4 regions of the Bacillus sp. GW823-FHT06A10 genome follow, and region 1 is predicted to be linked to each of the others. Evidence: riboswitches for the same ligand, from Rfam matches in the RefSeq annotation. Region 1 holds a riboswitch; each other region holds the start of a gene.

Evidence for each region. Region 1 has a riboswitch for lysine ahead of lysA (diaminopimelate decarboxylase). Riboswitches for the same ligand answer to the same signal wherever they lie in the genome.
Region 2: another riboswitch for lysine. It lies ahead of AC1Q8M_RS00670 (amino acid permease); the one in region 1 lies ahead of lysA (diaminopimelate decarboxylase).
Region 3: another riboswitch for lysine. It lies ahead of AC1Q8M_RS11440 (amino acid permease); the one in region 1 lies ahead of lysA (diaminopimelate decarboxylase).
Region 4: another riboswitch for lysine. It lies ahead of AC1Q8M_RS05090 (aspartate kinase); the one in region 1 lies ahead of lysA (diaminopimelate decarboxylase).

What each region holds. Positions count from the first base shown of each region.
Region 1 is NZ_JBXAHT010000001.1:647,152-650,338, reverse strand. It holds gene AC1Q8M_RS03420 (phosphoadenylyl-sulfate reductase) at 1-156, opposite strand, end outside; gene AC1Q8M_RS03415 (YezD family protein) at 244-387, opposite strand; SAM riboswitch class I at 460-568, opposite strand; gene lysA (diaminopimelate decarboxylase) at 684-2,000, opposite strand; lysine riboswitch at 2,181-2,362, opposite strand; gene AC1Q8M_RS03405 (DUF3888 domain-containing protein) at 2,452-2,847, opposite strand; gene AC1Q8M_RS03400 (LTA synthase family protein) at 3,102-3,187, shown strand, end outside.
Region 2 is NZ_JBXAHT010000001.1:116,202-119,388, forward strand. It holds gene AC1Q8M_RS00665 (ABC transporter permease) at 1-540, opposite strand, end outside; gene AC1Q8M_RS00670 (amino acid permease) at 601-2,025, opposite strand; lysine riboswitch at 2,173-2,354, opposite strand; partial or broken gene AC1Q8M_RS00675 (glutamate racemase) at 2,464-2,703, shown strand; gene AC1Q8M_RS00680 (DUF3626 domain-containing protein) at 2,816-3,187, shown strand, end outside.
Region 3 is NZ_JBXAHT010000001.1:2,242,382-2,245,568, reverse strand. It holds gene AC1Q8M_RS11445 (iron-sulfur cluster biosynthesis family protein) at 22-327, opposite strand; gene AC1Q8M_RS11440 (amino acid permease) at 441-1,907, opposite strand; lysine riboswitch at 2,020-2,213, opposite strand; gene AC1Q8M_RS11435 (GNAT family N-acetyltransferase) at 2,598-3,047, shown strand; gene AC1Q8M_RS11430 (sulfite exporter TauE/SafE family protein) at 3,084-3,187, opposite strand, start outside.
Region 4 is NZ_JBXAHT010000001.1:966,309-969,495, reverse strand. It holds gene AC1Q8M_RS05100 (DUF4166 domain-containing protein) at 1-271, opposite strand, end outside; gene AC1Q8M_RS05095 (DoxX-like family protein) at 276-1,184, opposite strand; lysine riboswitch at 1,377-1,563, shown strand; gene AC1Q8M_RS05090 (aspartate kinase) at 1,768-2,997, shown strand.

The DNA.
Region 1 (3,187 bases):
CAGCAATACCATACCTTCCACCCCAAAGCTACATGCGTAGACGATTTCATCTTTATACTCTTCATAAGCCCAATTTAATACTGATAACGCGCCTTTTGTTTCATCTTCTTCCGAAAACGAAACAACATTTTCTTCCCACGTTTCATACGTCAACATGTTTTTTCCCCCTGTAAAAGCAAAAAGACGGTTTTAACCTAATGAAAATAGGTTAAAACCGCCTCTAGTTTTTCTAGTCAGCGCTTTTCACTTTAAACGTACTTTTTCACTTTTCTCTAACTGAATTACTTTTCCATCTTGCACAACAATTGTAATTGAGCCATATTTCATATCAGCAAGCATCGCTTCAATCTTCTCGGATACTTCATCAAAATGTTCCCGTACACCCACGCGAACAGCCCCCCTTTTTATTCATAAAAAAAATCTTTCCCATTTCGAAAAGACTGTTCGGTAATATATTTTACCTTATCTTTCAAAATGGATTCCATTTTGCTGGATTTAGCACCTTGCTTTCTATAAGCAGGTTGCCGAGCTTCTTCGGGCCAGTTCCCTCCACTTCTCTTGATAAGCTTTGTATTTGTATTTTATCACAATTCTGATTTTTTTCAATCCTAGTTTTCCGATATATTTTAATTATTTTATTTTACAAAAAAGGAATTGCCCATCCGAACAACTCCTTTTTCTATTTAAACAAGCTCTTTAATACGTATGCGATCGTTCCCAATAATATTTTCATATGTTTCGCGTTCCACAACTACTTGCGATGTTCCGCCTTTTGCAAAGACAACGGCTGGTCTTCGAATCCGATTGTAATTATTCGCCATCGAGTACCCGTAGGCTCCTGTACAGGAAACTGCTAGTAAATCAGCAGAAGCGACTTTCGGTAAATGAATATCCCAAATCAACATATCTCCGCTCTCACAACATTTCCCCGCAATCGAAACGAGTTCCTCATTCTCATCATTCCCTCGATTCGCTAACATTGCTTCATAACGCGCACTATATAAAGCAGGTCTTAAATTATCTGTCATTCCACCATCGACTGATACATATTTCCGAATACCAGGAATATCTTTCACAGACCCAACTGTATAAATTGTTGTCCCAGCATCACCTACAATGCTACGGCCTGGTTCAATCCATATTTCTGGCAATGGATATTCACATACAGTAAATTGTTCTCTCACTGCACTTGTTACAGCTCGCACATATGTCTCAAGAGTTAACGGTGTATCCGACTCTGTGTAGCGTATTCCAAATCCCCCACCTACATTTAACACTTTTACTACATAGTTTGTTTGCTCTCTCACTTCTTCTAAAAATTGGCGAAGAACTTCAATCGCTCGAACAAAGCCAGCTGTTTCAAATATTTGCGATCCGATATGTGAATGAATCCCTAGCACATTATAATTGGATTTTTGTAAAGCAAATCCAATTGCCTGCATCGCTTGACCGTTTGAAACGCCAAATCCAAATTTCGAATCATCTTGGCCTGTTGTAATATATTCATGTGTGTGCGCCTCTACTCCAGGCGTTACACGAATTAATATGTTCACAAACTTTCCATGTTGCATCGCTAAATCGTGTAAAACTTCTAATTCAAAGAAATTATCTACGACAAAACAACCGATATTCGCCTGAAGAGCCATCACTATCTCTTCTTCTGTTTTATTATTTCCATGAAAATGAATACGTGATGCTGGAAATCCTGCTTGGAGCGCAGTATATAATTCTCCTCCAGAAACAACGTCTAATGACATATTCTCTTCACGAGCTACTCGGCACATCTCCATGCACAAGAACGCCTTGCTTGCATATGCTACTTGATAAGAGAAACCACTTTCTTTAAAAGCACGATGAAATGCTCGGCATTTTCCTCGAATAGACTCTTCATCGTATACATAAAGTGGTGTTCCGTATTGCTTTGCTAGCTGCGTCGTATCGCACCCTCCAATTTCTAAGTGTCCTTGCCCATTAATTCGGCTTGTGCCGTGTAAATACATTTAAATTCCTCCCTTATTTCCTCTAAAACTCATAACCCCAATCTTCTATTCATTGCAGCACGCTTTTAGATAGACAAAAAACGCGCGGAACAATGTTCACACGCGTTTCTTATTAGGAAAAATATATATTGAAAAAATAAACGAGTTGTTATCTCCTCAAAATAAGAAACCGCATCAACATCTCCAAATAGCTCTCCATAAAATAAATCTTATGACAGTACTACATTTATTCAATGTAGTCCCAATATATGAATAAGATGGTTATTCTTATATTTCGGCAATAGTCCCTTTCAGCCTATGATCACAGATTCCATGAAATCTCCCATAGCTTACTCTTTCCTATCGCGGCCTCTACCTTTGAGAGTAGATGAGGTAAGTCTATTTAATTTTCAAACATCTAATTGTTGCTATTAACAATACCAAAGGGCCATTTTATTTGTCAAACAATTTTTTATATTGTTTTTTTGCAGTTTAATTTTGTATCATTTGGTAAGCGCTTTACTGAAATCTTTGTCACTTCCCATTCGCCTTCTTCGTTATTAAATGTAATCGTTACCTTCTCAAATGGGGGAGCAATTTTCCCCGCAACACGTTCATACTTTGTCACTTCAATACTTGCTTGAAATAAATATGTACCGCTATACACTTTTTTTAAACTAATAATTTTAGGGCATTGATACGGTTTCAAACTTCCATATTGTTTTTCAATTGCTTTATTTATTTTTGGAAATAAAACAGAATAAAGTGCATCTTCCATAAGAGGTGCATCATATTGAGCTATTGACACACTCGGTGAGGTAAAAAGTATAACACTACTGCATGCTATAAAATATAATAATTTTCGCATTATAACCTCCGTATTATCACGCGATTCTTTCTGCGTACGATAATTATCATACATAGAAATTCTGTTTTATTGTCTCCCACCACTCTTTTTCTACTCGATTATTATAAAAAAGCCCACAACTCTCTTTTATTTTCGTATAATGATACTCATAGTATAATAATCATAATAACAAAGGACTGTTCGTATATATAAAATGAGTCGTTAAGCAAACTGACTCACAAGAACTGTCATGCTTTTTAGGAGAGGAGTATATTATGCTACAACATCTGTTTCCAAAACTGCGATTTGCACTCGTTGCAGTCGTTTTACTATGGATTAAAACATATATTGTGTACAAGCT
Region 2 (3,187 bases), 530 kb from region 1:
AAACAGCATGTAAATGATTAAGGCATTACAAGTAATACGGATGATCAGCCATATGTTTTTGTCGTGACTATCACGCCACATCCAATGTATGTACATGTTCCAAGCTTTCGTAATCATTAATACGATAAAGATTGTACACAAAAAAGGTACAGTTAATTGCAATGATTGCATAGCAAGTGGAACGAGAATAAGGAACGTAAATAACAATGGGAAAAGCTGAATGATGTAATTGTATAGAAGAGATTTTTTGAAATAAGATGTTAATTTCTCTTCTAGTGCTAGTAAATAGACAGCATCAGGTTTTTGAATAAATGTACGGATAGGGCATCTCGTTATAATGAATGTAAGTACAATCGTGATGAGTAGTAAAGATATTCCTTTAGAAGGAGATGTTTTTAGAAACTGAGCATAGTAGTATGCGCCAACGCATGAAATAAAGATAAAGCTATATAGTAAACTGTTAATCATACGTGCAAAGTATGTAATGATATTTTGAATATGTTGTTGGAAGCGACTGCTCCATAGCGATTCGATTGACATGTTTTTCACCTCTTTGTTCTATTATATATGTTTTACAAAAGAAAAAACGAGCAAATTGCGTTATGCAACTTGCCCGTTTTTCTTTTCGTTATTTTTTTTCTGATCACGATTCATTAATGGATAGAAAGCAAATCCAATTACGAATAAACCAATTCCGAGAAGGAACGTTTTTATATCGGATGCGCCGGTTTTAATAACCCATAGTGCGTAGCAAAGTGCGATAACTGCGACTATGCCATCTGTAATTCTTGCCCGCATTTCATTTTTATATGTTTCACCAGTTGCGACTAGTTTTAACTGGAAGATTGGTGAAACGAGATATGGAATGAGGTAGGCCAGTGTTGATACGGTAATAACGAATGTATAAGCTTCCGCAATGGTTCCTGATAATGTTGAGAATAGGAACACTTGCGACATAATGTTTGTTAATCGTAATGAGTAAATTGGACTTCCTTTTTTATTTGTTTTTGTGAAGAAGGAAGGGAAGAAACCTTCTTTTGCTGCTTGATATGGTACTTCTGAGCTTAATAAAATCCAGCCTAAGATAGAACCGAACAGGGAAGTAAGAGCAAGTAATGCCATCAGTTTCCCGCCGCCATGACCCATTGCAGCGTTTAGTGCATCTGCTAATGGACGTTCAGAAGTTTGTAATTTATCAACGTGAAGTACACCCATTGTTAAAATTGTAATTCCTAAGTAAATCGCAACTGTAATAAGTAATCCCGCAACTGTTGCACGTTTTACCGTTTTTGGAGAAACAGCACGGTTTGATAAAAGAACGGCTGATTCAATTCCGATAAACGCCCAAAGCGTTGTAAGAGCAGCTAAATTTACTTGTGAAAGAAGACCATGTGATACACCTGATTTATCAATCATCGGCGTGTACCATTGTCCAAACTTAGAAGCTTCGAATGCAAATAACGTAACGACGATGAATAAAAGGAATCCAGTTACTTTCGTTGTTGTTGCTAAGAAGTTTAGTTTTCCAGCTCCGCTTACACCATTTGTTAATATAATATGAGTTCCCCAAAGTAAGATGGAACAAATCGTAAATGTAATTAGTTTTCCGACTTCTATGTTAAAAGAACCGATTGAAAATAGTAGTCGCGTATCTTTCATAATTGGGAAGAAGAGTGATAAATATCCCGCAAATGATGTAATGATGGCAACGTTACTTGCCCAGTTTGCAACCCAATATCCCCATACCATACTGAATCCAGCCATTTTTTTCTTTTTTGGTGTTGAGAATAAAGCATATGCATGACTTTGTGGTCCTGTCGTTAAATCAGGACGACGAATTGCTAAATTACCGAAAACAAGAGCTAGCATTAAAACACCAAACCCTGTTGTTAACCAAGCTAAAGTGACACCGAGTGGGCTTGCTGTTTGTGCCAACGTACTTGGCACCATGAAAATACCAGCGCCAACCATGTTACCGACAACGAAAGCTGTTAGTACCCAAAAGCCCCATTTTTTTTGTTGCATAGAAAATACCTCCAAAGTTAGTATAACCAAGTCAAGCGAGGAGATATGTATGTCTTCCTGAGTCAGGAAGAGAAGTCCCAAACAAAACAAAAAAAGCACGTAATCTGCCGCTACATGCTTTCTATCTTATAAGAAACCCACGACATACCTCTCGATAGCTCTCCACAAACGAAACGTTTGTGACAGTTCTGCACTTATTAAATGCAGACCCAGCAAGCGTGCATGGTGGACACGACTTACTTCGGCAACCATTCCTTTCTCATTCCTTCATCAATGCCACTACATCTCCTGAAATGATACTCTTAATGATTGCAACCTCTACCTCACCGAGATACGAATGAGGATTTAAATATTAAATTAACGTCTTTAAGAGTAACAAATGTATTTTTATACGTCAATGGATATAGTAATAATCAGATTATAGAGAAGAGTTTGTGATTAAAAAGGGGGTTAGGAGAAGATGTAACGATTATTAGTTCTGCAGAAGAAACAGCGATAGAGTTAAGTACCATTTTACAGCACAAAGGAATTTTGTCTGACAATCTGAATCCGAAGCATCGTTTTTTTACAACGGGATCTGTTTTATCATTTGAACATATTGCTGAGCGATGGCTAGGATATCACATTTCTGTAGAATGTGTGGATTTACCCGTAAAGAATGCTCGTATCTGTAATTAGACTGTATTAAAGTACTTTTTGTTCAATAAATTAGGTTAATTGCATAAGAAGGAAAAAATGCACTTTTAATTGAAAGGATTAAGGTCATTTCAATTAAAGGGGAGATTGGATTATGGAATTATCAAGATCTCAATTATTTGCTTTAGAGTATATTTCAAAATATGCAGAGAACGAAAAACGTGAGGCTAAAGCAACGATTAATCATATACTTAAAATGTCTAATATTACAGATGAAATATTTGAAGAAGCTGTCGCTAATTTAAAATCTCATGCAAGGATTGCTTTACACTTTCATCCAGACAGACTTGATTCGAGTATGAAAAGTGTTGCTGAAGCATTGTTTGAGCAAGGAGTATATAAAAGTCAATTTGAAACATTACTATCTAATGGAAGCGTATCTGCTTACCCTGGTGGTGAACGTGACCTTTGGGAAAAGAGAATATTTGGAGGGGCATATCAATTAGAAGGCGTAACGAATGAGCAA
Region 3 (3,187 bases), 1.6 Mb from region 1:
GTGGTCAAATGAAAACAATTTTTATTTTTTAATCGACAATCCATAAACCAAAGTCTCACTCGGAGTCGTAATACTAAAACCTGTCGTCTTATAATCAAGTTTCACGGTATCACCAGTGTAGTCTTTCGTGAATGAATCCATTTGTACGATAAGCTCTGCATCTTCATATACAACATCATCTGCGTTATATGTATCCCAAATTAAATCGACATCAACGAAAATACTACAAGAGTTCGTCATTGTTCCTCTAATGCGAACGATCTTTTTATCTTCAAGTTCTAATCTATGTATAGCTGCTTTCGCTTCATCAGTAATGCGAATGTTCATTGTATCCCAACCTTTATTTATATTTCCTTTATTATTGCAAAAACAGGAGCAATAGGGAAGTAAAGAGGTTTGCAACAAAAAACGAGCAAACAAATTTGTTTGCTCGTTTCACTTTATTTTAGTTCACATTTATCAAGTGGAATCACTTTTGTTTTTTTCGTAAATTTATAACCTAACCATAGTACTAAGAAGAGTGGTAAACCGATGTAAGAAACGAGTACACCGTTCCAATCAATTGCTTCACCCATAAATGCGCCGTAGTTTTGTCCTAAAATTACGATGATACAAAGTGTAAATGCGAAGATTGGACCGAATGGGAACCATTTTGCTCTATATGGTAAGTCATTTAAATCTTTTCCTTGTGCGATATATGCTTTACGGAAACGGTAATGACTAATTGCAATTCCAACCCATGCGATAAAACCAGACATTCCGGATGCGTTTAATAACCAAATGTATACAACACCATCACCGAATAAAGAAGCAATGAAAGCAATACTCCCAACAATTGACGTTACGATTAACGCGTTAACAGGTACACCGCGGCTATCTAATTTACCAAGAAACTTTGGTGCTTTTCCTTGGCGAGCTAAATCCCAAAGCATACGAGTTGATGCATACATACCAGAGTTACCAGCAGATAGTACAGCAGTTAAAATAACAGCGTTCATAACAGAAGCAGCAAAGGCAACGCCCGCTTTTTCAAAAATAAGTGTAAACGGACTTACTGTAACATCACTTGCAGCAAGGCTTTCAGTTGTATAAGGAATTAATAAACCGATAACGAGAATCGCAAGGATATAGAATAAAAGAATACGCCAAAAGATTGAACGAATTGCTTTTGGGATATTACGTTCTGGATCAGACGTTTCACCAGCAGCTACTCCTAATAGTTCAGTACCTTGGAATGAGAAACCAGCTGCCATAAACACACCGATAATTGCCATGATACCGCCGTTAAATGGTGCATCTGCAACAGTGAAGTTTTTAAATCCAACCGTTTCACCGCCCATAATTCCAAAAATCATCATGAAACCAACAATTAAAAAGATAATAATCGTAACTACTTTAATAAGTGCGAACCAATATTCAGATTCACCAAACCCTTTAACAGATAAATAGTTTAAAAGGAAAATAATAGCTAAACATAATCCGCTCCAAATAAGAGAAGGGGTATCTGGGAACCAAAATTTCATAATTAATGTTACGGCTGCAAGTTCAGCAGCAATCGTAATTGCCCAGTTATACCAATAGTTCCATCCAAGTGCAAAGCCAAGTGATGGATCAACAAATTTTGTTGCATACGTGCTAAAAGATCCAGTAACAGGCATGTAAGCTGCAAGTTCAGCTAAGCTTGTCATTAAAAAATAAACCATAATTCCAATTGCGGCGTATGCAATTAATGCGCCACCAGGTCCAGCTGTATGGATGACACCACCGCTGGCAAGAAATAGTCCGGTACCAATTGTACCACCGAGAGAAATCATCGTAAGGTGACGAGATTTTAATCCGCGTTTTAATTCACCTTGTCCTTGTGTAGTTTGCGTTTTAGAGGTAGATTGATTTGTTGCGCTATTCATGTTCAACACTCCTTTTCTTGTAGGTTAGGAAGGAGCGGGGGAGAAAAATACAAAAAACCGCCAAAGGAATTTGGCGGAACGTTTCACAAATAACCACCCCATCATACCCTTCCGTTAAGATAGCACCCCACGTTTACACGGTAATTTTGTAAACGTGACAGTTCTGTTCCTTTCGGAGACAGCCCCAGCTCATATTTCCAGAGAAGAAATATAAACTTCGGCAACTTTTCCTTTCAAACGGAGTCAGCTGACATTCTCTGTGTCTCGTCCGTTTTACTATTAAAAGTCGCAACCTCTACCTCATCGGATTGATGAGGATTTATATATTGCTAAGATTTTTAATATATGGCAATTGTAATGACTTTCTGAATATATTGCAAGATATTTTGTTAGGAAAAGTCAAAAAATATCGGTTATTGTATAGGAAACGCTTGCAAAACTCCACCCGAACCTACTATTATGTAGCAATAAGCAAAGAAAAAATTGTTATACAAATGTTTCGCAAAAAATATTGAAAAATCCTCTAAATTAAAAGAAAATTCAGAAAAATATAATTCGACATAACTATCAAAAGAGGATTATTCCTTAAATTCGTTTCAAAGAATAAGTATAAATTTAACGAATAGGATGAATATTCTTTTTATTTTTAGTAAAATTGGGGTATTGTTTAATTGAAAAGGGGAAATCAATATGAAATTAGAAACAGAAAGGCTCTATATAGTGCCGTGTACAGAAGAGAGAATTCAAATTGCTAACGAGCAAGGATACAATAGCGGTCCGCATATTGTAGGGCATGTAAAGAATGTAAAACAAGATGCAGCTATATTACCATGGGGCGCGTGGTATGTTCTTCGGAAAGAAGATGATAGCGTTATAGGTGATATTGGGTTTAAAGGGAAACCAAACGAGAATCAAACAGTGGAAATTGGCTATGGATTTATTGAGAAATATTGGAATAAGGGCTATGCAACAGAAGCTGTAAGAGAACTAATCGATTGGGCTTTCAAAACAGGAGAGGTAGAAACAATAATTGCAGAGACACTTCTAGATAATTATAGTTCGATTCGTGTTTTAGAAAAGTTACATATGAAGAGAGTAAATGCTACAGAAACGATGATTAATTGGAAAATAGAAAAATAAAAAATACCGCTCTAAATTGGGCGGTATTTCTTATAGTTATGGTAGCATTTGCTTCTGATCATTTGGATACTCAGCCGTTGATGCGTTAGGACGATTGGAATGATTTCGAACAGCAATGAAAATAGAAATAATAACGACAA
Region 4 (3,187 bases), 320 kb from region 1:
GGTTCCACCTTACTAATTCTTGTCCATATTCATCTCGCTCAGCTATGTTTTGTATCGTAAATGGAATTTCCTCTCCTCGTTCCGAGAAAAACATTCGAAACTTCGATGCAATTTTCAATATAAATTTCACGAAAAAAGAGCCACCGTAAATTTCATCCATCTTTCCTTCCCCTGTAAAACTATTCTCTTCTGTAATCGCATAACGCTTCTGCAATTCAGGATGAAGATTTTTATAGGTATCCCCTAATAATCGTTCATACATATTAGCCATATACTTATCCCTTTCTCGCCCTCTTGCAATTTTTCGCGCTTGGTAAATCGAAACTATTTATATAACCGACAATTGATAACCCCATTAAAAGAACATTTAATGTAATCGGATTAAACGGTCCTGTAAAGCTTGCGATATTCGTAAATCCTGCCGCTAACGTTAAAACTAGTAATACAATAATATGCAGTATAAATAATTTTCGTTTTGTTAGTGGCAACAGCCATACGACACCGAAAATTATTTCTAACCCCCCAATTATTTTAAGTATACATACACTACTTTCATTTGAACCGATTAATAAAGAAAGCATCTTTACTTCTTCTGAATGAGTAAACAGTAGTTTTGGCACTATCCCTTGATATATCCATACAAAAGCAAATAAAGAACATACGAGCCAATACGTCATTGTTCTTCTAATTAGTAACCTAGGATGAAGCCCCTTTTCTAACCATAATTTTAAGGCATCAAAACTCCAAGCAGTCGCCCAACCTAATAACGGACGAAAAATATAGGAATCTATCACATTTCCTATACGACCAAATCTTGTATCATAATCATATTGTGTCTCAAAATGGATGTATTCTTTATTGGGCGTATACTTCCAATAACCACGTCCTATTTGAATAAGAGATAATGTATTATCCGTCCAAAATTTTAAAGAAGAAATTCTTTCACCAGTTTCTTTTCTTATTTCACCTATTGATTCCCCTTCTCCAACTATTTCAAGCCCAAATCCAATCTTTGTTTTATACAAAAACTTCTGTGGTTCTCCTTCTTTTTTCTCTAAATACGAAATTTCAGTAAAGCGAGCATCCCACTCTGTATGTATATCTGGTTCTTGCGTATATTCCCATAATTTTTCCATCGTCGTGTTCATTTTTGTCGCAACATAAATAGGCTGTTTCCTTTTCATTCTCCCCACCTCCTATGCACTATAAGTTTAATGTACATGCAATGAATTTATTTTGCTACATTTTTCACAAACTTCCTCAAAAAAAGAAAGAATTTTTAAAATATATATAAAACACTTGATTCCACGAAAAATTTAAATTATTATAAAACAAATGTTACCAACAACTTCATAAATCAAACACTCTCGCCTAAAACGTGAGATAGAGGTTGCGATACTTATGAGTATTCTAATGGAGACACAGAGATGTCTATGAACTTAGATGAAAGGAAGTATTGCCGAAATTGATAAATTTCTCTGCATTTATCAATTGGGGCTGTTTTCGAATAGAAACAGAACTGTCATATGTACAGACGTGTACGTATGAAGAGCTATCTACAAAAAAGAGATATCATTTTTTTATGATATTCCTTTTTTGGCGGTTTTTTTATTAGCTCCGTTTTCTGTTTCCCTTTTCCTGTAACAGCACCATCCTCACTTATTTGAGATGGTGTTTTTTGTTTGTCTTTCTGGTAACTACAGGAGTATTGGGGATTTATATATTTCCTAATCTATTCTTAAAAATAGACGAAAGAAGGAATTTGTAATGGAAACAATTGTTCAAAAATTTGGTGGCACTTCTGTCGGAAGCGTCGAACGCATTCAACATGTAGCAAATTTAATTATTGAAGAATATGAACGAGGTCATAGCATTGTCTCTGTCGTTTCAGCAATGGGAAAAAGCACAGATGAACTTGTCGCACTCGCTAACGCTATCACAGAAAATCCAAGTAAACGTGAAATGGATATGCTTCTATCTACAGGAGAACAAGTAACTATTTCATTATTAACAATGGCACTGCAAGCAAAAGGCTATCATGCAATTTCATTAACAGGGTGGCAAGCAGGTATTACGACAGAATCTGTACATAGTAGTGCACGGATTACTGACATTCATACAGATCGTATTCAATCTTATCTTGCTGAAGGTACGATTGTTATCGTAGCTGGTTTCCAAGGTATAAGTGTAGAAAATGAAATTACAACGCTTGGCCGTGGTGGCTCTGATACGACTGCTGTCGCATTAGCTGCTGCACTTAAAGCAAAAAAATGTGATATTTATACGGATGTGACAGGTGTATATACGACGGACCCACGAGTTGTAAAAGATGCTTACAAATTAGACGAAATTTCTTATGACGAAATGTTAGAGCTTGCTAATCTCGGTGCTGGCGTATTACACCCGCGCGCTGTTGAGTTTGCTAAAAATCATAATGTAGTTTTAGAAGTTCGCTCAAGTATGGAACAAGAAAACGGAACAATTGTAAAAGGAGAATGTAACATGGAACAACAATCAATCGTTAAAGGTATTGCATTTGAGGATAACATTACACGTGTCACAATTAAAGGATTAGAACAAGGCTCGCTTTCAACAGTTTTCTCTACATTAGCAGCAGCACACATTAATGTAGATATCATCATTCAAAGTATTACAAATGAAGGAACTGTACACCTCTCCTTCTCCATTCATTCGAATGATTTAAGAGAAACTTTAGAAGTTTTGGAACAAAATCAAGAAACTCTTCACTATGAATCTGTAGAACATGAAAATCACTTAGCAAAAGTATCAATCGTAGGATCTGGCATGGTATCTAACCCAGGTGTCGCTGCAAATATGTTCACTACTTTAAAAGAAGAAGATATTCATATTAAAATGGTAAGTACATCAGAAATTAAAGTGTCTGTCGTTATTGACCGCCTTCATTTAGTAACAGGCGTTGAGGCGCTGCATCAATCATTTATGGCGAAAATTGAGCCTTTAGTGCAAATGAGCTAATCTGATATATTTAGTAATGCTAAAAAAATCATATTAATGTATTACCTTCCTATTAAATAAAAAGCTGTTCGTTAACACGATGCTATATGACATATTAAAAAACACCTTGTCACATTTTCCTATACTGTGACAAGGTGTTTTTGACTGAAAGGAATTTGTAACTACTTAGTAGTATAATTATGAGGATAAT